Regions from separate parts of the Paenibacillus thailandensis genome, predicted to be linked through region 2. Evidence: riboswitches for the same ligand, from Rfam matches in the RefSeq annotation. Region 2 holds a riboswitch; each other region holds the start of a gene.
The links. A riboswitch is a leader RNA that binds a small molecule or an ion and turns the genes downstream of it on or off. The one in region 2 is predicted to bind cyclic di-AMP.

Region 1 (5,687 bases), on a different contig from region 2:
CATCGCGCGATAGGCGGCGACAAACTCTTGCTTCGTTATGCGAAAGCTGGTGCAGCGCTTATAAAACTGCTTGCCGTTCGCGTATCCGATGCCGAGCAGCTTGCCCATCTTCAGTCTCCGCTCGGCGGCTTCCGGATGGACGATAAGGCCGGCATCCATTAAGTCTTCCCAAGTAATTTCGCTTTTTTCCCCGGGAGCCGCTTCGGTCCGCACATGGGCAAGCGCTTCGCGGATCGATTCCGGCGATGCGTTCTCGATGCCGATATCCCCTTTATGCTCCGCTTTCTCCTGCGGCAGAAAGGCATGCTTGCAGCCCGGCACGCGCTGCGCGACGATTTTGCGGATCCTCTCGCCGGCGTGATCGGGATCGGTGAACAAAATAACGCCCCGTCTCTCCTGCGCAAGCTTGATCCGGCGCAGCACGTCCTCTCCGATCGCCGAACCGTTCGTTTCGATCGTGTCCGCTTCCACGGCGCGCTTAATGGCGGCCGTGTCGTCCTTGCCCTCTACGACAATCACTTCTTTAATCACCCGGTTCATCCTTTCTTCGCAGCAATACAAAAAGAAGAGGCATTGCCTCTTCTTATCATGGCATAATTTAAATCATAATTACATTGCAACACTCAACGAACTGTTGTCGTTTAATAAATACGGCTTCTTCTTAGCTGGCCGAAGGTTTCGTCGGGCCAAGCACATAGACGGTGTAACCCTTCTTTTTCCCGAATTTGACCGCATAGGAAGAGCTGTCGAAATAAATGTCGATTTTGTTGCCCGTAATGGCGCCACCGGTATCCTCCGCTCTGCGGAAACCGATTCCCTCGATATAGACCCACCAGCCAAGCGGAATGACATCCGGATCTACCGCGATGGTCCGGCCTTCTTCCACCTTCGTGCCGGATGCCGTAATGCCGTATTGCGGATGGCTTTCGTCTTTGCCGGTCGACTCCGTATCGGCCGTATACGCGGTCAACGTTACGTTGTTCAGCACTTTTTTCGGCTTGAACGTCACGCCGCCCTTCGTAACGGACGTTGCGGCGAGCGTGGTGACGTTAGGGGTCGTTTTTTTGGTGCCGACCGCTACGATCTTGTTGACTGCGGGTTGCTCGACCACTTTGCTGACAATTTTTTTGGAAACGAGCTGGCCGTCTTCGTAGACCTTTTCGATCTGCTCGACGACGACGCCTTCCTGGCCGCTTTGCACCAGCTTCTCTTTGCCCTTCTCCAGCGTAGGGTCTTCTTTCTTGATAATCGTAAACGGCACGCTTCGCTCCGCTTGCGACACATGGGTGTCGACCCGGACCACCGTCACGCTCGAAACTCCGGTTAACGGAGCCGTAAGCGCCGGCGTGACCTTGTCGGATTCGCGAATCTTAATATTTAATTCGTCAATCGCTTCGCCCACTGTTTCCTTCGTTGTGTATAACGTCTGCAGCTTTCCGTCCGCCTTCACGGTAAGCTTCACCGCATGATTGATTTCGATCCGGTCTCCGTCCTTAATGCCGGCATTCAGCGGAACGGACACCTCGTCATACGGGCCTATCGTGATGGACTTTTCCTCCAGCAGGTCTTGCAGAGCCCACTTCTTGGTCTTGACGACCGTCTCCTGCCCGTTTACTACCAGGGATACGCTTTTTTCAGTCGTTCCGTACAACAATACCAAAAACATGAAAGTCATAGCGATCGAGATAATGGCACTCAATAAAATCAAACGAAAGTTTTCATGCTTCCATCGCCATGCGAAAGACATGCTGGATGATCGTTGCCCATGGGTGTGTCTTACGTCGCCCATTTCTTCGGTCCTCCTTCATAGTCCCGCCGCTAGTGTTACGCATGATTCATTAGCGCGACTATTGAAATATGGCGTGCGGCAGCACGCATATCCAGTATTCTCTTCTCATCCATTGCCGCCCGGCAGCGTCGCCTGCCGACAGCCCGGCCCTCCCGGCTTCAAAATAAAAAGAAGCCTTCGACAGAGGATCTGTTTCGTGGCTTCCCGAAAAAACACATGGAAAATGGATGCACGAGGTTGATCGCTCTCTATTGCGCTTACGAGGTTAGCTGTCGGGTTTGGGCAAGAGAGCTGCCCTATTCGCGGTCAGCCGCTCATGGCGGCCTTGGCGAAATTCACCCCAAGATGAAATCAATGACTCTAAGCGTCTGCCTCGCTCCGTGACAGCCGATCGCTTATCGCCTGGTTCCCCCGTTCTCCGTTCGGAGATTAAGCGTTACTGGAAATCCGATACAAATCATTTTTAAGTTCTGAAATGAATCATACCTTCATCCGATGCCGATTGTAAAGAAGCTTTAAAAGTCGCTATAAGCGATTTATTCGGATATTTCCAGAAAATATGAGCGATTTAAGCGACAAAAATTAGTTTTTTCGCTCCCTTTCACATTCCTGCTTCTTTTTTGAGCGTTTTTCACAATAGTCTGAAACATTTTTTTCCATTTTCAGTCGTAATCCGGCCGATTTCCTCCACCGTTTTGCCGGTAATTTCGGCCGCTGCCTCGGCCACAAGAGCGACATAGGAAGTCTCATTTCTCTTTCCTCTAAATGGATGAGGGGCCAAATACGGGCAATCCGTTTCGATCAACAACCGGTCAAGCGGCACCTTGGCAAGCACCTCTTTCGGAACCCGGGCGTTCTTGAACGTTACCGGTCCGCCAAATGAAATATAAAAATTCATGTCGAGGCACAGCTTGGCCGTCTCCCAGCTCCCGGAGAAGCAGTGCATGATTCCGCCGACTTCGGAGGCGTGCTCCTCTTTCAGGATGCGGACCACGTCTTCATGGGCGTCGCGGTTATGGATGACGATCGGTTTTTTGACTTTTTTCGCCAGCGCAATCTGCTCTCTGAACTTTTGCTGCTGCAGCTCCTTCGGCGACGTATCCCAATGATAATCCAGCCCGATTTCACCGATCGCGACAACTTTCGGATGCGCGGACAACCGCTCGATCCATTCCAAGTCCCCCGGCTGCATATCGATCGTATCGACCGGATGCCAGCCGACGGCCGCGTAGATGAAATCGTATTGTTCGGCCAAAGCGATCGTCGACGGAATCGTCTCGCGGTTAAAGCCGATGTTCACGATCAGCTCGACGCCCGCTTCGCGTGCCCGTTTAATGACTTCGCTGCGATCGTTGTCGAATTTTGAAGAGTCGAGATGGGCATGCGTGTCAAATAACATATTGTTGTTTCCTCCTGTATGATCTTCCTATATATAGTTGTTTTTCCTTAATAACTACACGGGAAATGATTGGTTTCCCGGGTGAGGCTGCATAAGCGGTTATTAAAATCTTTCCGCTTGACGGGCGTCCAATTTGAACAATTCCCGAATGCCTGCCGGCAGCCGGCCGGCAGCCCTCAGAAGCGGCTCCTCCGGGTAATACAGATGATATTGCCCTTGGTGAAGCCCGGTTATCGAGCGCACGATGTCCGATTTACGCGAAATTTCGTTCAAATGGTCTTGTTCGTCCAGGAGCAGGATCGGCGTTTTTTCTTCTTTTTCGCCTTTTTTAGTGTCCGGTCGGTATACGTCGTAAGGCTGGTCGTACGGAAAATCGATTTCCATATGATAATCCGGATGGAGCCCGATCATGCGCCACTGCTCCTCGATTTCGTTCAGAAGCTTTTCATCCGGGTTGTCCAGCGTTATGTATTTATAAAGCCGGCGGTTCAAGAACCGGTCGCACAAATCGCGGAGCAGATCGTCGTCCTCCTCCGCCCACTCCCCGAAGGCCGTTTGGACAAGCGACTCGTCCAGCTTCAAATAGGAAGGAACGTCAATCGTTCCTTCCAATAAAGCTTGAAGCGGCTTCGGCATATATTGGAACGAATAACCCGTTTCGTAAAGCTCGCGGGCTCTGCGGAAAATTTGCCGCAATATAATTTCCGAGCTTCTCGTAACCGGGTGGAAATAAATTTGCCAGTACATCTGATAACGGGACATTAAATAATGCTCCACGGCGTGCATCCCGCTTTCCTTGACGACGATGCTCCCTTGGTGCGGCCTTAACACGCGAAGTATCCGCTCTAAATCGAAAGTCCCATAATGGACGCCCGTATAATAAGCATCCCGAAGCAGATAATCCATCCGGTCCGCGTCGAGCTGGCTCGATATTAAACTTACCACAATCGGCTTCGTGTAGGTCCGTCGAATGACCGACGCCACCTTCTCCGGAAAATCTTCGGATACGCCGCGCAGCACGCGGTTCACTTCCGTATTTTCCAATATAATTTTGCAAGTCCATTGCTCATGATGCGTGTCGAATACTTGCTCGAGCGAATGGGAGAAAGGGCCGTGCCCGACATCGTGCAGCAAGGCGGCGCAAAGCGACACCAATCTTTCGCTTTTGGGCCAGTCCGGATAACCGTGCCGCTCGAACTGGGAAATGATTTTTCGCGTAATTTCGTAAACGCCAAGCGAGTGGGAAAAACGGCTATGCTCGGCCCCGTGAAACGTCAAATACGAAGTTCCGAGCTGCCGGATTCGGCGCAAGCGCTGGAATTCCTTCGTATTAATCAAATCCCAGATCGTTTGATCCTGAACATAAACGTAATTGTGAACCGGATCTTTGAACACTTTTTCTTCGCTCAGCCGTTTTTTCATAATGTCCCTCCTTAAAAGTTTTGTGTGAGTTGCGATACAACTCGCTACAGAACAAAACTTGCTTCGTAAGCATAGGCTAAAGTTTTGTGTGAGTTGCGATACAACTCGCTACAGAACAAAACTTGCTTCGTAAGCATAGGCTAAAGTTTTGGGTAAGCGGGGCTCCTTTCGAAGCATAAGCCTATGTTCAAAATTTCGACACAACCCATGTTTTTCATGTCGAAAAATGTCGTAATATAGTTTCCAAATTGTCGAAGCTGATGTATTCTATAGTAAGTTTAATAGTTCTCTACTGTTTAGTCAGCGCGTGATAGACAGCTATACTGCAGGATTCCTCTGCGATTGACTATAATGGTAAAGGCTGGTATTATAGTACTTATAAATATAAAAAAACTATGTCGAATAGTGACGAAACATTTTTTTTGAGAGGGGAACTTTGAAATGATGAAATCAACTGGTATTGTACGCAAAGTCGATGAACTGGGCCGCGTCGTAATTCCGATTGAATTGCGCCGCACACTTGGCATTGGCGAGAAAGACGCATTGGAAATTTACGTAGACGGCGAACGCATCATGCTGAAAAAATATGAACCTGCTTGCATCTTCTGCGGCAATGCAGAGAACGTTTCTTACTTTAAAGGAAAAATCGTTTGCCATATTTGTCTCTCGGAAATGCCTACTCCTGTGACAAAATAAAAAAAATCAGTTATAATAGAGTTATCCAATTTGTTAATTCTAACCTTTTTAATACTCCTTGATGCCTTCCTGCGCTAGAACCCGGCCGGGAAGGTCCTTTTTTTGTCCGGAACCCCGACCGAATCCACATGCTGCGACTGACTTCCCGGCTCACTCTTATCGATTGACCGCATTATAAACGTCCCGTTTGGGTACCCCTCTATCGTTCGCAACTTTCTTGATCGCTTCTTTTCTGCCGTAAGTGGCTTCATAATAACTTACATGCGCTTCCAGATCAAGCTGTGCCCACCAAGCGTCTTCCGCTCCTTCGCCGCTGCCCGGTTTCCGCCCTTCCACAACCAAACAATACTCGCCAAGCGGCGGATGCTCTTCGAGCCTTGC
Region 2 (5,687 bases):
GCGCTGCGCGCGCGGGCCGATCGTAATGCCCCAGCTGATCAGGAATGCCCACAGGCCGTTGGCGAAGTGGAACGTCGCCGCAAGTACGCCGATCGTGTACAGCACGATAGCGACAGGATTAGAGAAAATGCCGTGCATATGCATGCCGAGCTCTTCGTGCGTCACGTTGCCGAGCGCAACCTGGAACCGCGTATCGTAGACATGCCACAATACGAAAATGAACGTAATGATCCCGGTAATCCGCTGAAGCGTAAACGCCCAGTTGCGGCTGTATTGAAAGCGGTTGTTGTTCCAGTTGGACTGGTACGCCATGTACAAGCCGTAAACGCCGTGGAACAAGAGCGGCAGGAAGATGCCGAAAATCTCCAGAAACGTCACGAGCGGGAGACTGTTGAGAAAGCTAACCCCTTTATTAAACCCCTCCGGTCCGTCCTGGAATGCCATGTAGTTCGTGAGAGCGTGTTCAATGATGAACAGGCCAAGCGGAATCACCCCGAGCAGCGAATGGATTTTCCGAGGCAAATACGAATTTCCCTTCATAAAATCGCCTTCTCCTTTCATGTTGTGCAGCTTTTAGTTTCTCATTTTTTCCAAATAAAACTTTTCTCATTTTAACCCCGGCCCGTACCCCCGTCAACAAATATTGACACAGTTTAGCCACACTTCACATGGTACTCCTTTTATGCTTATAATGGAATTGCTTATTATTTATAATTTCTTATAACAATAAAGCATAAGGGATTCGCACAAAGGAGCCATCGCGATGCTAGACGAATTAGCCGTATTTACCGCCGTTGTCGAGCAGTCCAGCATGAACAAGGCTGCAGCCCTGCTCAACTTGTCCCAGCCCGCCTTGTCCCGCAAAATCGCCAAGCTCGAAGAAGAGCTGGGCGTAGAGCTGTTCCGCCGCATCGGCAAACGGCTGGAGCTGACGCGGGTCGGGCAGTTGACTTACGACTACGCGATTGAAATGCGCCAGCTTCATCATAAATATTTGCAAACGCTGTCGGAATATGTGAAGGCCGGCCGGACATCCGTCACGATCGGAGCGAGCCTGACGACGCTCCAGACGACGCTGCCCGATTTCATCCAATCGCTGACGCAAAGCCATCCGGAATTCGACATCAAGGCCGTGACGGGCAAAACGCACGAAATCGTGACGCTCGTCCGCGAAGGCAGAGCCGACGTCGGACTTGTCGCTTCGCGCATTGCGGATCCGCAGCTGCATTGCGTCCCGCTGTTCAACGACCATCTGCTTCTCGTGCTTCCCAAAAGCATGATGCTCATGAGCGACAAAGATCCGGTCGACATTCATGTACTGGACGGCTTGCCGATGATTTTGTTCTCGAAAGGAACGTGGTACCGGATTTTGACCGACGAGCTGTTCTCGAAGCACAACCTGCAGCCGGACGTACGGATGGAAATCGATTCGTTCGAAGCGATCCTTCGCTTGCTGCATACGTGCCGCGCCGGAACGCTGCTGCCCAAATCGTATATGCGAGAGCAGCTGCTGGCCGACAACGAGCTGCAGATCGTACCGATCCGCGAGCTGGAGGAAACGAAACGGACGACCTCGATTATTTATAACGATCCGAGCAGTCTCCATCCTTCGATCCGAGCTTGGATCAAGCAGCTGTCGCAAGGCAAGCCGCAATATTGAGAATGAATCTCATATATAATAGAAGAAACACAAAAGGACAGCCTTGCGGCTGTCCCTAGTTTCACCCAATGTATGCCAATCCATGCCGGCTGGCAGGCGTTATTTATACGCTACTTCGCTACCGCATGCTCGAATTTGTCGATCTGGTCGTTCGTCCCGATCACGACGAGGACGTCCCTCTCGCGCAGCACCTCGCCCGCCGTCGGAGCTATAATGACGCCGCTTGTTTTGTTGATCGCGACGATGCTGCAGCCGTATTTCGCCCTCGGATTGATTTCCTGCAACGATTTGCCGTCCAGTCCCCTCGGCACGGTCAGCTCCGCGATCGAATAATCGGCCGACAATTCGATATAATCCAGCAAGTTCGGCGATACAAGCTGATGCGCCACCCGAATGCCCATGTCCCGCTCCGGATAAACGACCCGGTCTACGCCCAGCTTCTCCAGCACCCGGCCGTGAAGCTCGCTGATCGCCTTGGCGACCACCTTCTTCACCCCGAGATCCTTCAGCTGTATCGTCGTCAGGATGCTGGCCTGAATGTCGTCCCCGATCGCCACTACGCCGCAATCGAAATTACGGACGCCAAGCGATCGCAGCACTTCCTCGTCCGTACATTCCGCCACGACGGCATGCGTCAGAATGTCGCTCATCTCCTGCACCGCTTCCTCGTCCTTGTCGATGCCCAGCACCTCGTAGCCCAGCTTCATGAGCTCTTTCCCCAAGCTCGAGCCGAAACGCCCAAGTCCGATAATGACATAGCCGTTCGCTTTCAACATGTGATAATTTCCCCTATCCGATCGTAATTTTGCCTTCCGGGTAACGGAAAAGCTCTTTTTCTGTTTTTGGACCAAGCGCATATGCCAGCGTTAACGGACCGAGCCGCCCCGCAAACATGGTGAACGCGATGATGATTTTGCCGATATCGGTTAATTCCGGCGTCAGGCCCAGCGACAATCCTACCGTGCCGAACGCGGACGTCACCTCGAATAAAATTTTTATAAATTGCTGATCCTCCGTCGTCGCCAGCACCATCGTCACAAGAATGACGAGGGACAGCGACAGCATCGTAATGGTCAACGCCTTGAAGATGCGGTCTTTCGCAAGCCTGTGCCGGAAAAATACGATATCTTCCCGCCCGCGGATCATCGCGATAACGGCGCCGATCAGCGTCGTAAAAGTCGTCGTCTTGATCCCGCCGCCGGTCGAACCCGGCGAAGCGCCGATAAACATAAGCATGATCGTAAAAAACACCGTCGCCTGCCGAAGCGCCGTATAGTCAAGCGTGTTGGCGCCCGCCGTCCGGGGCGTAACGGACTGGAACATCGACGCCCATATTTTGCCGCCCCAGTCGAGCGAACCCAAAGTCTTCGCATTGGAATACTCGAATATGAATATGACGATCGTTCCGACCGCAAGCAACACTCCCGTCGTCGTCAATACGACTTTGCTATGCAGCGACAGCTTTCGAAGCTTCCGATACCCGATAATGTCGGACAATACTACGAAGCCCAAGCCGCCGAGAACGATAAGACCCATGGCCGTTATATTGACGACAGGATCGCCGACGTACAGCGTCAAGCTGCGAAATTCGCCGAATATATCGAAGCCGGCGTTGTTGAAAAGTGAAATCGCATGGAAAATGCCGAAGTAAGCCGCTTTGCCCGGCGGCATGTCAAACGCGAACCGCAAAGCGAACAAGACCGCCCCGATAAGCTCGACCGCGACGGAATAGATCAGCACCTTGCGGATAAGGCGCACGATTCCTTCCATGCTGCTTTGGTTCATCGCTTCCTGCAGCAGAAGCCGCTCCCTGAGCGATATCCGTTTCTTCAGCACGAGCGCAAACAACGTTGCCATCGTCATGAAGCCAAGGCCGCCTACCTGAATGAGAACAAGCAAGATGATTTGTCCCCAGACGGAAAAATAAGTGCCCGTGTCCACTACGACAAGTCCGGTCACGCAGGTGGCGGAAGTGGCCGTAAACAAGGCGTCGATAAACGGCAGCCGCTCCCCGCTGCTCGAAGCGAACGGCTGGCTCAGCAGAACGGCGCCAAGCAAAATGATACAGGCGAAGCCGGCGACCAAAATGCGCGGCGGAGACCATTGCCCTATGCGCAAGCCGTTCCAATTCCATTTCGTCACTTTCCAATTCCTCTCTTTCATTACGGATGCCGCAAGCCGGAACGACTATTTTGAACATAAGCCCGCATCCTTCGCAAAACCGAAAAACGAATTTCCGGGCACAAAAAAAAGCACTGGACATCCAATGCTGTTCGCGAATGAGTCCTGTTCCATGCTGCCTACGAGGTTAGCTGTCGGATTCGGGCCTGGACAGGCAGCCCTATTCGGCAAAGCCGCGGCGTCAGCGCGAGACTTCGTCGAAATTCACCCCTTGCCCGTCCCCTGCATCCAAGCCGCTGCGCAGCGGCCTAAAGCGGGACGAACGGTTGGTTCCCCCGTTTTCTTTTCAGAAATTCGGCAATCGATATGATTGTTATGACGTAACTGATTATAGCTTTATTCCATGGCAAGCACAAAACGCAGATGAGCGATAATCCGGCGTTATTTGTCCAAATAAGGGCGGGAACGGCTAGCAATTGGCATTGCGCTCGCCGCGAGTCGTTATTTCTCTTTTTTGTACGGCCGCGCTGCTTTTTTGTGAAGGTTAACCATCTGTGATATTGTAATGCTAACCGGACTTTTTCGAAAAAAAGAAACCTTCAGGAGGTGAACGATGATCCACACGATTCAAGCGGGAGAGTGGAAGCGGTTCGGCTTGGCCGCCGTTCTGTGCGCCGCCGTCTTTATCGTCATCCAGCTGCTCCCGATGGCTGCCGAGATGCCGGAAGCGCCGGCAGCGCAAGTATTGGAGAAAAGCAAAGCCGAGAAGCTGGCGCTCGATTTCGCCGCCGAGCAGTTCAAGCTTCCGGCCGCGGCGGCCCATACCGTCCATCAATCCGACAGCCTGCTGTACGGCTATTTGTCCAAATCGGAGCTGCTGACGGAATACGGATCGCAATACGGTTTATTGTTCCCAACCGACACGTACCAGACGGAAATCGAACTAAACGGCGGTTACACGGCGTACGTCTATACCCACATGGAAACGGGCCGCGTCGTCGCCTGGCATGTCCTTGGCGCCGCTCCCGCCGAACCGATGGACGACGAGGAAGCGTCCAAGCTGGCGGCCGAGCGCGGACTGGCGGACGGCTCCCTTACCGGAGGAACCCCGGGCGATAACGGCGAAACCATCTATTATCCGAAAGGATATGCAATCGGCGACGCCAAGCTTGCGCTTACGATCGCTGCGGGATATTTGGACGGGACGGAAGAAGCCGTCACGGCTTACATTCCCCGGTTCGTCGTACCGGCCGGTTACGAAACGTACGTCAACGAACAACAGCAGCTCGCCGGTCAATTGTCGACTTACGGCTTCCTCTTGATGAGCGGCGTAATGTTTATATTGGCCATCGTATATTCCATTTTGTATGCCAGACATACTTCGTTCCGCCGCGGATTGCTGCTATCGGCCATTTTTCTCGTTTTTTATTTGTACAACAATTACAATACGATCGGCGGGATCCGGGCGTCGATCGGAGAAGCGGCGAATGCCGACGTTTATGTCGCCGTCATGTTCGTCATCTCCACGATCTTGTCCGTACTGCTTGGCCTTTCCGTTTATTTCTCGCTCGTGGCGGGGGACGGCATGTGGCGGGCCAAGCTGAAGCCGCTTTGGCCCCGCTTCGGGGACAAAGGCTACGGGGAATACATATGGCGCAGCGTAGGCCTCGGCTATTTGTTTGCGGTGATCATACTGGGCATTCAGTCGGTCGTGCTGCTCGCTCTTCAGCTTATGACGGGAGCTTGGTCGACCACGGACGTCTCGCAGTCGGCGTACAACATGGTTTCTCCGCTGCTGCTGCCGGTCATGGCTTGGTGCGCGGCGATCTCCGAGGAAGCGGTATACCGAATGTTCGGCATCGCGCTCGTCGAGCGTCTTGTGAAAAACCGGTTTGTCGCCATTCTT
Region 3 (5,687 bases), on a different contig from region 2:
GTCTCGCTCGCAGCGGCCGCGCTGAAGCCGGCGCCGACGCTTTCCGCGGCGGCGTGAAGCATTTGCCGCAGCCTTTGGTCCAGCGGATGAGCCGTTTCGTCCCATTCCTCCCCGCCGTTTATGCAATGAACGAGGTTGCTGCTCCACTGAACCCAATCCGAAGGCTTCTCCTTCTTCTCGATAAACGTTTCGCTCCAACCGTACCCGTACGCCGTTGTCAAACGCATGCAAACGCGGTAGCCGGGCATATCGACGCCGATCGCCGGAATGACAAACAATTCGATCCGTTTCATGCGAAGCTCCGCCGCGAACGGCAAATCTGCCGTCAAAGCGCCGGGCAGACGTTCAATAAGGGATTCCGCCGGTAAAAACATATTTCTTCTCTCCTTCGTTCGCTTACGAGGTTAGCTGTCGGATTCGGGCTAGAGAGACGCCCTATGCCTGGCTAATGCCAAGCGATTCACCCCAAAGGCAATACCCGTTGCCTTCTAACGAAACTTCTGTATCCGCCTAAGCACGACAGAAGCTTCTTGTGGTTCCCCCGCTTTTTCGTTATCCGAAAAATTCAGCGCAGTTTGGTCGTTTGCCGTTTATATTAAACCCCAATCGCGGCTTTGTAAATGGTTCATTATTCTGTATATGCATTACATTGACCGGAATTTCCCGAATTCTTCGATTTTCGCTGCAAAACTTCGTTATCTCTTCACGATATTCATCGATGCTTATCCTTATTCGGCTGCGCTTGCAGTTGGGTCGATGCCCGATACTTAAAAGACAGATAAGCGGCCGGCACAAATACCGTAAGAGAGAGACATAACGCGAAATAGGGAGAATAATGAAGCTTGATAAAAATGAAAGCGATTAAGCGGAACGGAGGGAGGCTGTTTTAATCCACAGCGGGGCGTACGCGTTCTTTACAGCATCAGAAAGCAGGAGTATGATTCGATTCATGCAAGACGATAACATTTTCCAATCGCTGAGTTTCCGCGATATGCGGAAAACGGGGGAACCAACCGCCCAGCAAGCGTGAATCGCTTGACGGTGCGGAACGCCGGGCCGGCGCCGATGTGAGAGTCGGACAGCCGAGTGCGGCAGGGGTGAATCGTTAGACGGAAGCCATGGATTCCGTCTAACGTAGGGCGACTCTCACCGCCCGAATCCGTCAGCTAACCTCGTAAGCGTCGATCGGGAGAGGATGATGAAGCTTGTGACGTTTTAGACGGGTCACAGGGGTCATAAGGCCTCTGTGGCCTTTTTGCATCTTGGCATCGACATTTCATGACAAACAATCCTTTATCGCTTAATTTTGCCCGTGCGGCAAAAGCGGGGGAACCAATCGGATAGGCAGACGGCTGCATAACGGCTTAACGCCTATCCATGGGGTGAATCGCAAAACAAAGCTTCCAAAACAAGCTTGTTGCGTAGGGCGACTTCCGCGCCCGAATCCGTCAGCTAACCTCGCAAGCGTACTCGGGAGAGGCAACTATAACGCGCGCCGTTCCAGCAGGCGGCGGGGGTCGGCTTCGTCATGGGCGAAGTTTGATTCGCGCTGCCGTCAAGCAGAAGCCGCGGGAGACGTTCCTCTGCTCCCAAGGCTTCTTTTTTTGTGTCCGCAATCTGTTTGGATGGAGGGAAAGCCATGATGGATTTATATATGGTGTTAACGCTGGCCGTATGCTTCGGAATATGCATCCTGTTTGCGTATTGGTGCGGCAAGGTCATTCGGGATGAGGGAGAGGATCGGCCGTGATCATCGTGTCTGTCGTAACGGTGCTGGTATTTATTTATCTCGTCTATGCTCTGCTTCATCCCGAAAAATTTTAGCGGATGCTTCCGAAGCAAGATTTTGTTGCGAAGAAATTTTCATGGAAGCGGCGCTCTCCACAAAACTTTCAGGAGGCTAAGACATGGATATTTTGCAGCTTGCGGTTGTCGTCGGGCTAATACTGCTTCTCGTCAAGCCGCTGGGCACTTATGTCTATCACGTATTTTCGAACGAGCCGAACCGGACGGACCGGCTGTTCGGCCCGTTCGAGAGATTCGTCTACAAGCTGATCGGTCTTAAACACCGCTCCGGCATGAGCTGGAAGGGATATGCGATCAGCTTTATCGCAACAAACATCGTGCTGGTCGCGATCGGTTATCTGATATTGCGGCTGCAGGCGGGTCTTCCTCTTAACCCAAGCGGAATATCCGCCGTGGAAGAGACGCTCGCCTTCAACACGATCATCAGTTTTGTCACGAACACGAACCTGCAGCATTACAGCGGCGAAACCGGGCTATCGTATTTCTCGCAGATGGCGGTCATTACGATGATGATGTTTACTTCGGCGGCAACCGGATTTTCCGTCGCCATCGCTTTCGTTCGCGGCATTACGAGCAGAGGAACAACGATCGGCAACTTTTTCGAAGATTTCGTCAAAGCGCACACGCGCATATTTTTGCCTCTGGCTTTTGTTATTACGCTGCTCCTTGCAGCGCTTCAGGTGCCGCAGACGTTTGATCCGACGCTGACGGTGAAGACGCTCGAAGGAGCGGTCCAGCAAATCGCGATCGGGCCGGTCGCTTCGCTGGAGTCGATCAAGCATCTCGGCACGAACGGCGGCGGCTTCTTCGGGGTAAACTCTGCCCATCCGTTCGAAAATCCGAATCCGCTCACGAACGTTATCGAAATATGGTCCATGTGGGCGCTGCCCGCGGCATTGCCTTATACGTTCGGCCTGTTCGCCAAAAACCGCAAGCAAGGCTGGGTTGTCTTTTCGGCCATGATGGCTTTGTTCCTCGTGTTTCTGGCGACCGCTTATCTATCGGAGAAAGCCGGCAATCCCGTTCTGAACGCGCTTGGCGCGGATGCGTCCGAAGGCAGCATGGAAGGGAAAGAGGTCCGCTTTGGCATTGCCCAGTCCGCTTTGTTCACGACCGTGACGGCGGCGGCGGCGACAGGCACGGTCAACAATATGCACGATACGCTGACGCCGCTCGGCGGACTGGTGCCGCTTGCGGAGATGATGCTGAACGTCGTGTTCGGCGGCAAAGGCGTAGGGCTTGTCAACATGCTGATGTACGCGATACTTGCCGTATTTATTTGCGGCCTCATGGTCGGGCGGACGCCGGAGTTACTCGGACGCAAGATCGAACCGCGCGAAATGAAGCTGATCGCCCTTGTTATCCTTGTCCATCCGTTTATTATTTTGGCGCCGACCGCGCTGGCGCTGGCGGTTGACTCCGGCAATTCGGCGATAACGAATCCGGGCTTCCACGGGATCAGTCAGGTGCTTTACGAATATACGTCCTCGGCGGCAAACAACGGCTCCGGCTTCGAAGGGCTTGCGGACAATACGGCGTTCTGGAATATCAGCACGGGGCTCGTCATGCTGTTCGGCCGCTACATTTCGATGATCGCGATGCTGGCGGTCGCCGGATCGATCGCACGGAAGCGGCCCGTCCCGGAAACGCGTGGCACGTTCCGCACGGACAACGCCTTGTTCACGGGGCTGCTGGCGGGGACGGTCATCCTGATCGGCGCATTAACCTTCCTGCCGGCGATTGCGCTTGGGCCGGTCGCGGAGCATTTGACATTATGGTAACGATGAGGTGGTAACGATGAACGATACGCGTATCCAAAAGCTGCTTACGCCGGAATTGGCCGGAGCGGCCGTCAAAGACAGCTTCAAGAAGCTGAATCCCGTGACGATGGCGAAGAACCCCGTCATGTTCGTCGTCGAAATCGGCACGCTGCTGGTGCTGCTCGCCGTGCTGTTTCCGGGCTGCTTCGGGACGGAAGGGCGGATCGGTTTTAATATTGCGGTATTTTTGGTTCTGTTATTTACGGTATTGTTCGCGAATTTCGCGGAGGCGCTCGCCGAAGGAAGAGGCAAGGCGCAAGCCGACTCGCTGAAACGGACGAAAACGGATATTCAAGCGAAAAAGGTTGTTCCCGGCGGAATCAAAGACGTTCCGGCTGCGGAGCTTCGCAAAGGCGATGTCGTCGTCGTCTCCGAAGGCGAAATGATTCCGGGCGACGGCGAGGTGATTCAAGGACTTGCTTCCGTCGACGAGTCGGCGATTACCGGGGAATCCGCTCCCGTTATTAAGGAAGCGGGGGGAGATTTCAGCTCCGTAACGGGAGGAACGCGGGTCGTCAGCGACTCGATCCGGGTGCGCATTACGGCGGATCCCGGCGAATCGTTTATCGACCGGATGATCTCGCTTGTCGAAGGGGCGAAACGGCAAAAAACGCCGAACGAAATTGCCTTGAACACGCTTCTGATCAGCTTGACGTTAATTTTTATGATCGTTGTCGTCACGCTGGGCCCGATTGCCGGGTATCTGGATATCTCGCTGGAAATTCCCATTCTGATCTCGCTCCTCGTCTGCCTTATTCCGACGACGATCGGCGGGTTGCTGTCGGCTATCGGGATTGCCGGCATGGACCGGGTCACCCGCTTCAACGTGCTGGCGATGTCCGGCAAGGCGGTCGAAGCGGCGGGCGACATCAATACGATGATTCTCGACAAAACCGGGACCATTACGTTCGGCAACCGGATGGCAAGCGAGTTTATTCCCGCAGGGTCCGCGGGATTGGAATCGCTGGCCGGGTGGGCGGCCGTCAGCTCGCTGAAGGACGAGACGCCGGAAGGACGTTCCGTACTGGATTATTTGAAGATAAACGGAATGACGTACGACCTTTCTCTTGGCGAAGGCGGAGAGTTCATTCCGTTTAAGGCCGAAACCCGCATGAGCGGCATCGACCTGGCGGACGGCCGCAAGGTGCGCAAGGGCGCCGTCGATGCGGTCCGCAAATGGGTGCTTCAGCAAGGCGGAACGGTGCCTGCGGATTTGGAACGGAAGGCGAATACCATTGCTGCGGAAGGCGGTACTCCCCTTGCCGTGGCGGTAGACGACGAGATCTACGGCTTTATTTATTTGAAGGATACCGTCAAGCCGGGCATGAAGGAGCGGTTCGAGGAGCTGCGGCGCATGGGCATCAAGACGATGATGTGTACGGGCGACAATCCGCTCACGGCCGCCACGATCGCGAAGGAAGCCGGCGTGGACGGCTTTATCGCCGAAAGCAAGCCGGAGGATAAAATCGCGGTCATCCGCAAGGAGCAGGCCGAAGGCAAGCTGGTCGCGATGACGGGGGACGGAACGAACGACGCGCCGGCGCTGGCCCAGGCCGATGTCGGCCTCGCGATGAACAGCGGCACGGCCGCGGCGAAGGAAGCGGCCAACATGATCGATCTCGACTCCGACCCTTCGAAAATCATCGAGGTCGTCGCGATCGGCAAGCAGCTGCTGATGACGCGCGGAGCGCTGACGACGTTCAGCATCGCCAACGACGTCGCGAAATATTTTGCCATCATTCCGGCCATGTTCATGCTGGCGATCCCGGAGATGTCCGCGCTGAACGTGATGCGGCTCGGTTCGCCTCTGTCGGCGATTCTCTCGGCGCTTATATTTAACGCCGTCATTATTCCGCTGCTTATTCCGCTGGCGATGAAGGGCGTCAAATACAAAGCGATGAGCGGAAACCGGCTGCTTTCGCGCAACTTGTTCATTTATGGATTGGGAGGCCTCGTTGCTCCGTTTATCGGCATCAAGCTGATTGACTTCATCGTCCATGCGTGGGTATAAAGCTGATTTAGAATAGAAAGGAATGAACGGCTATGGCGGATGCCACCGGA
Region 4 (5,687 bases), on a different contig from region 2:
ATGGCATACAACACGATGAATAGAGCAAGGAGAAGCGTCAGCAGGTCGGAATAAGGCAAGAGCCACGATTCGTCCTGATGCTCTTCATGTTCCTCATGCCTGTGCTTTTTGCTCAAATGTCGCTTCCTCCTTCTCCCGCATCTTCTCGCGTTCGGTCGGCGTCAGATAGACCGTAAGCTTCTGGCTGATGGCGATCGTCGATACGCCGGATTGGATGGACAGCAGCCCTTCCACCATCATAAGCCGCAATTCGATTTCCTTCTTGGAAATGCGCTTCAGCTTGTTCGACAGCGGATGCCACAGCACGTAGCCGGTAAAAATACCAAGCAGCGTCGCAATGAAGGCGGCCGCGATCGCATGGGACAGATGATCCATGCTGCTCATATCCCCGAGCGCGGCGATCAAGCCGACGACGGCGCCCAATACCCCGAGCGTCGGGGCGTACATCCCCGCCTGGGAGAAGATCAGCGCGCCGGCTTTGTGCCGGTTCTCCGTCGCGGCGATATCTTCAAGCAGCACGTCGCGGACAAAGTCCTGATCGTTGCCGTCGATGATCATGCGCATGCCGTTTTTCAGGAACGGATCCTCAATGTCGTCCACTTTCGCCTCCAATGCAAGAAGGCCTTCGCGACGCGTAATGGACGCCCATTCCATAAACTTGGCGATAAGCTCCTCGCGGGAGATCAGCTGCTGATTCGAAAACGCGATTTTGAGCAGCTTCGGGAAATTTTTCAGCTCCGACATGGGGAATGCCACGAACAAAGAAGCGGCGGTTCCCACTATAATAATAACGAAAGCGGCAGGGTTGATCAGATTTTCCAGACCGGCTCCTTTAAGCACCATGCCGCCCAGAAGCGCCGCTAATCCCAATACGATACCGATAATTGTTGATTTTTCCATAATACACCCCGTTTGGCCTCTAAAATTTCGACATCCACTACTTCTTTTATATATCGTCATGTACAAGGCGCGAGATTAGAGCAGCGAAAGGAAAACGGGAGGAAGGGCGTTAAAATTCGTCAAATGCGTTACAATGGTAAGAGAGGATTATGAATTTACGGTAAAGGCGGAGTGAAGGATGGGCGTTAGACACGCAAGAGAGTATTCGGATATTTTGAAGGACTTGACGGAGGCGGTAAGCACGATTACCCGAAGCTTTACGTTCTTCGATATGGAGCAGGAAGAATGGGAAGCGCTCGGGTCGTCCGAGCGGAAAGAGGTGATGGAAGCGCTCGCGGACGATGTGTTCTACGGCCTCGGCGAAGAGCCATCGATCGCGGTAGGCGACGGGCTTGTCACCTACCATCCGAAGCTTCATATTATCGAGGTGACGCAAGGCGACAACGTGCACCGGGTCGTTCGCCTCATCTGAACCGTCGGTAACGGTCCCGCAATAGGGAAGACCGGCCGGTTGGCCCGGAAGGCAGCACGCTACCTTCGCAGAGGCGGGTGGTACACCATGCAATGAAATTCCGCTTCTCCCTGCGGCGCCCGGCGCACATAAGTGTCGGTTACGGCGAACCCGGCTTTCTCGTAAGCGCGGATCGCTCTCGTATTCCAGGCGAGCACTTCAAGATCGATCTCGTGCTCGGGATGGCGGCGCAGCGCCTCCTCGGCCAGGAGTGCGGCCAGCAGCGGGCCTTTTCCTTGACCGCAACGGTCGGGCCGAAGGCCCATGCCAAGCCTCGTGACGCCGGCCATCGGGAATAACTGGGCGAAGCCAATCAGCTCGCCGCGGCCGTCCAGCACGGACCTGTACTGGGCTTCGCGCAAAGCGGGATCGCCGAACTCGATTCCTTCGCGTTCCATTCGCTCCCAAGCGGGCCAACGGTAGAAGTCGTAGAGCGGTTCATATCTCCATCGGCATATTTGCTCCGCATGCTCCCGTTCCATGGGAACCAGCAGCAGCTGCCGGTCTGCGGTTCGAACCGGGCCGTTCATGTTCGTATCACCTCGCAACGCCGGGGTTTGATTATAATATATCCGTGCCGAATAAACAGCATAAGCCGCAAAGGCTGCCGGAACGACAGCTTCTTTGCGGCTTATGCTGTTAGGCGCGTCGTTCTGTCGCCGGAAAGCGAAGAGACGGGCCTTATTTCGCGTCGGTAGCGTAGGTTTGGAAAGCTTCTTCGCTCAAGATACGGCGAGCGGTTACATAACGAGTCTTGTAGTAAGAATCGCTCAGTTTGCTGATCGTTACGCCCTTGCTGGAAGAGGCGTGGGCAAACTTGCCGTCTCCGACGTAAATGCCGACATGGGAAATGCCGCGTCCGTTCGTGTTGAAGAACACGAGATCGCCCGCGATCAGGTCGCTCTTGTCGACTTTCGTGCCTGCTTCGGCTTGCGAAGCGGACGTGCGAGGAAGTTCGATGCCCATCTTGTCGAAGATGAAGGTCGTGAACCCGGAGCAGTCGAATCCTTTCGCCGTAGTGCCTCCGCTCTTATACGGAGAGCCGATGACGTCGGCGATGTAGCCGTCCATCTTGGAGCTTGCGAAAATGCTGGTCGTCTGGAACGTCAGCAGCAAAGCAAGCCCGAAAAGCAATGCTGTCACTTTCTTCAATGATGAAACTCCTTCCGGTGCCGACGAGGTTAGCTGTGGGGTTCGGTTGAAGGTTCCCTATGATTCCCAAGACGCAATGCCATACAGTCAGGCCGCATCGAAATCAATTCACCCAAAGTGGTTCCCCCGTATTCCGTAAACGGAATTTTGGCGTTTTTTTAAACAATCTGAGAGTAATTATTCGTTTTTTTACCAACATCTCCTTCTTTCTGAGCGTATTTTTAATAATTCTCATGTTATCTTTTGACTGAAAAAATCGGATTTGTCCATATTATTCGGAAATATATCGAATGTTTCGCCCGATTGAAGCCGAGGTTGAAGCGCGATGCACGATGGCAGGCCAAAGCCGCGCAAACGCCGCGAAGCCTGCAAGGACAAGGGGTTTCGCTTAAAAGCTAGCTGGCCGGCTGCTTTATTGTTTAATGTTTTATGAGATTCGGGACGGATGTATGCCCCCGGATTTGACACGGAAAGCCAGGCGCAACGAAGAAACGCCCTCTTTCTGCCGAAAAAGGGCGCTTCTCACGAAAATATTAAAATGTTCTCATAAAATAGCGGACAGGATGATCGGGAGCGGGAAGGCTGACGAACGCCGGGGGTGAACGGTTAGGATTGAACGGGCTGGGGATGCAGGCTTTCGTATTGAGCGGCCAAGGTCCATACCTTCAGCAGCGTCCGGATGAAGGAATATCCCTGATGCAATATAAGGGCGAACAAACCGACCCAGAGCAGCGACACGAAGGTTGCGAGCAGGCCGGTCATCAGCGAGATGCCCCACATGGCAACCGTCAGCGCGGCGTAGGGCAGAAGGCGGCGAAGCGCCGTGCCTAGCGCCTGGAATGCGCCTGCGCCGGATACGACGCCGAATTGCATCGCCAGCGACAGCAAATGGAGCGCCACGCTCCACAGCAGCCATCCCGCCGCGCCGGGCGCAAGCTGGCTCGCGATTTCCGCGATCGAGCCGCTGCTCCGGAACGCTTGCGCCGCTTTGGGCGCGAGCCATAAGGCGGGGGCGGCCGTAAGCGCCATTTGCGCCAAATAAAGCAAGCCGACCGTGCGCCAGGAGCGGTGGATGCCTTCGAAGAAGCGGGTTCCTCCGTCGTCCCGGGCATGATGGATCGAATAGAGAAGCCCGGCGTTAAAGAGCGGCGTAAGCAGCATGCGCGCGGCGAGCAGGCCGCCGAGAAGCCACAGATAAGGCGTGGCGAGCGAGGTTTTCACCAGCTGGAACTGCGCTTCCGACAGAAAGATCGAAACGGCGTAATCGTTGGGAGCGGCCGCCGGCCAGCGCCGGAGGAGAGGCGTGACCGCCGATTCTACGTAACGGTACAGGAAAAATCCCCAAATCAGCTGGTATAAGAACAATAAGACGATGACGTACATGTGCTTGACGGCGATGCGCCATCCTTGCTTCATATAGCTCCTCATGCCTGCAAGAGCCTCCTTCTTGAAATATAAGGCGTTTTACCAGCTGAAGGCGCGAATAATGCTTTCAATGAGCTTGACGGCGCCAAGGCTCCATCTGATCCGCGCGGGATCGGCAACCTCCGCCAGCATAAAATTGTTAATATGCTTATTGTCGAGCACGTTCGTATGGTTCGGATCGACAACGGCCCAAGCGAGCGGCGATTCGGACACGACATCGTATTGGACATGCGTATCCTCGCCGTCCCATATTTTCGGCATCGTCGTGCCGTCTTTGAATTGCAGCACGATCGGGACCGCCCGTCCGATGCCCCCGTTGTTCCGGACAAGGACCGACGATTCATACATCTTCTTGCCGTCCTGCTCGACCGGGCGGACCTTGATCGATTCGACCGAATAGTCGGCCATGCGCCGGCCGTAGACGTAGGAGCTGAAGTATGGATTCCAGCTGTCTTTCGTAACCTGCTCGACGACGCGCTGAAAATCGCCGGTGGACGGATGCTTGAATTTGTATTTTTGGAAGTACGTTCGCAATATTTTTTGCATGCCTCTCTCGCCGGCGATTTTTTCGATGCCGAGGAGGACAAGCTTGGCCCGCAAATATACGTTTTCCGCGTATTGATCGCTGCTCCGGTACGACCAGGACACTTGCTTGAGCGGCTCCGGGTCGGTGATATAGCTGGCTTCCAGCGGCAAATTCGGGATGAGCCCGTAGACCGTCTCCATCACTTTGTCCTCGGCGTACGACGTGAAGCCTTCGTCCAGCCACGCTTCTTCGAATTCGTTGGAAGCGACCATGCCGTACCAGTATTGATGCCCGATCTCGTGCACGACCGTACGCTCCAGCTCGTAGCCCGGGGACGCTTTGTCCGCGGCCAGCGCAGTTACGAGCGTCGGGTATTCCATTCCGCCCGCGCCTCCGGCTCCTGCCGGCGGCACGACGACCGACAGCGTCGTATAAGGATATTCGCCGTACCATTGGGCGTATTTGGTCAAGGACGATTTGGCCGCATGCATGTAGCGGTCCTGCAGCTTGGCATGGGCGGGATCCATATACAGCTTGATCCGGACGCCCGGGATATGCGGCGTGGAGAGCGATTCCTCATAGTAGACGAAGTCCGGCGAGGCCGCCCAAGCGAAATCGTGGACGTCGTCCGCGTAGAACTGGTAATATTTTCGGCCGTCCTTCGTTTCGGATGCCTTCGTCTGAAAGCCGGTCGCCGCCACTTTATACGATTCGGGCACTCCGATGCGCACGCTGTAAATGCCGAAGTCGCTGTAAAACTCCGAGTTGCCGTGGTATTGGTGGACGTTCCAGCCTTCGCTCGTCCGGCCCCGGGTCCCCGACGTTTCGTAGGCGGCGATTTTCGGAAACCATTGGCCGGCCATGACGAATTGTCCGGAATAGCCCATCCGCGCGAAAACTTCCGGCAGCTTCACCTCGAAATTCATCTGCAGCGTCACGGAAGCTCCGGGAGCAACCGGCTCCGGCAGCCGAAGCTTGGCCAGCGTATAATCGTTTTCGTTGCCGTCGTCCGGACGCACGAAATGCAGCCGCGGCAGAAGGCTTTCACCCTGTTCGGTCGTCAACGACGTAAGCTTCATATAGCCGTAGCTGTCCGCGGTAGCCTTGTCCTCTCTGAGCCGTCCCCCCGATTCGCGCATGAAGGTCGTCTTGTCCGACAGGAAGGCGTTCGGG

Region 1: it holds a riboswitch for cyclic di-AMP, as region 2 does, so the genes downstream of both, ACFSW5_RS20305 (ubiquitin-like domain-containing protein) here and ACFSW5_RS02635 (TrkH family potassium uptake protein) in region 2, are expected to answer to the same signal.
Region 3: it holds a riboswitch for cyclic di-AMP, as region 2 does, so the genes downstream of both, kdpF (K(+)-transporting ATPase subunit F) here and ACFSW5_RS02635 (TrkH family potassium uptake protein) in region 2, are expected to answer to the same signal.
Region 4: it holds a riboswitch for cyclic di-AMP, as region 2 does, so the genes downstream of both, ACFSW5_RS20640 (C40 family peptidase) here and ACFSW5_RS02635 (TrkH family potassium uptake protein) in region 2, are expected to answer to the same signal.

What each region holds. Positions count from the first base shown of each region.
Region 1 covers NZ_JBHUMY010000030.1:64,305-69,991, forward strand. Annotated here, with positions in the region: gene rnmV (ribonuclease M5) at 1-531, opposite strand, end outside; gene ACFSW5_RS20305 (ubiquitin-like domain-containing protein) at 662-1,789, opposite strand; cyclic di-AMP (ydaO/yuaA leader) riboswitch at 2,029-2,235, opposite strand; gene ACFSW5_RS20310 (TatD family hydrolase) at 2,421-3,188, opposite strand; gene ACFSW5_RS20315 (HD domain-containing protein) at 3,291-4,610, opposite strand; gene ACFSW5_RS20320 (AbrB/MazE/SpoVT family DNA-binding domain-containing protein) at 5,052-5,306, shown strand; gene rsmI (16S rRNA (cytidine(1402)-2'-O)-methyltransferase) at 5,463-5,687, opposite strand, start outside.
Region 2 covers NZ_JBHUMY010000001.1:585,623-591,309, forward strand. Annotated here, with positions in the region: gene ACFSW5_RS02620 (succinate dehydrogenase cytochrome b558 subunit) at 1-540, opposite strand, end outside; gene ACFSW5_RS02625 (LysR family transcriptional regulator) at 764-1,660, shown strand; gene ACFSW5_RS02630 (potassium channel family protein) at 1,771-2,436, opposite strand; gene ACFSW5_RS02635 (TrkH family potassium uptake protein) at 2,450-3,802, opposite strand; cyclic di-AMP (ydaO/yuaA leader) riboswitch at 3,943-4,151, opposite strand; gene ACFSW5_RS02640 (CPBP family intramembrane glutamic endopeptidase) at 4,395-5,687, shown strand, end outside.
Region 3 covers NZ_JBHUMY010000002.1:11,350-17,036, reverse strand. Annotated here, with positions in the region: gene ACFSW5_RS03460 (hypothetical protein) at 1-374, opposite strand, end outside; cyclic di-AMP (ydaO/yuaA leader) riboswitch at 379-581, opposite strand; cyclic di-AMP (ydaO/yuaA leader) riboswitch at 965-1,197, shown strand; cyclic di-AMP (ydaO/yuaA leader) riboswitch at 1,288-1,482, shown strand; gene kdpF (K(+)-transporting ATPase subunit F) at 1,747-1,824, shown strand; gene kdpA (potassium-transporting ATPase subunit KdpA) at 1,908-3,587, shown strand; gene kdpB (potassium-transporting ATPase subunit KdpB) at 3,604-5,637, shown strand; gene kdpC (potassium-transporting ATPase subunit KdpC) at 5,670-5,687, shown strand, end outside.
Region 4 covers NZ_JBHUMY010000031.1:47,520-53,206, reverse strand. Annotated here, with positions in the region: gene motB (flagellar motor protein MotB) at 1-116, opposite strand, end outside; gene motA (flagellar motor stator protein MotA) at 94-900, opposite strand; gene ACFSW5_RS20650 (hypothetical protein) at 1,079-1,372, shown strand; gene ACFSW5_RS20645 (GNAT family N-acetyltransferase) at 1,432-1,941, opposite strand; gene ACFSW5_RS20640 (C40 family peptidase) at 2,093-2,563, opposite strand; cyclic di-AMP (ydaO/yuaA leader) riboswitch at 2,567-2,726, opposite strand; gene ACFSW5_RS20635 (hypothetical protein) at 3,170-3,991, opposite strand; gene ACFSW5_RS20630 (M1 family metallopeptidase) at 4,028-5,687, opposite strand, start outside.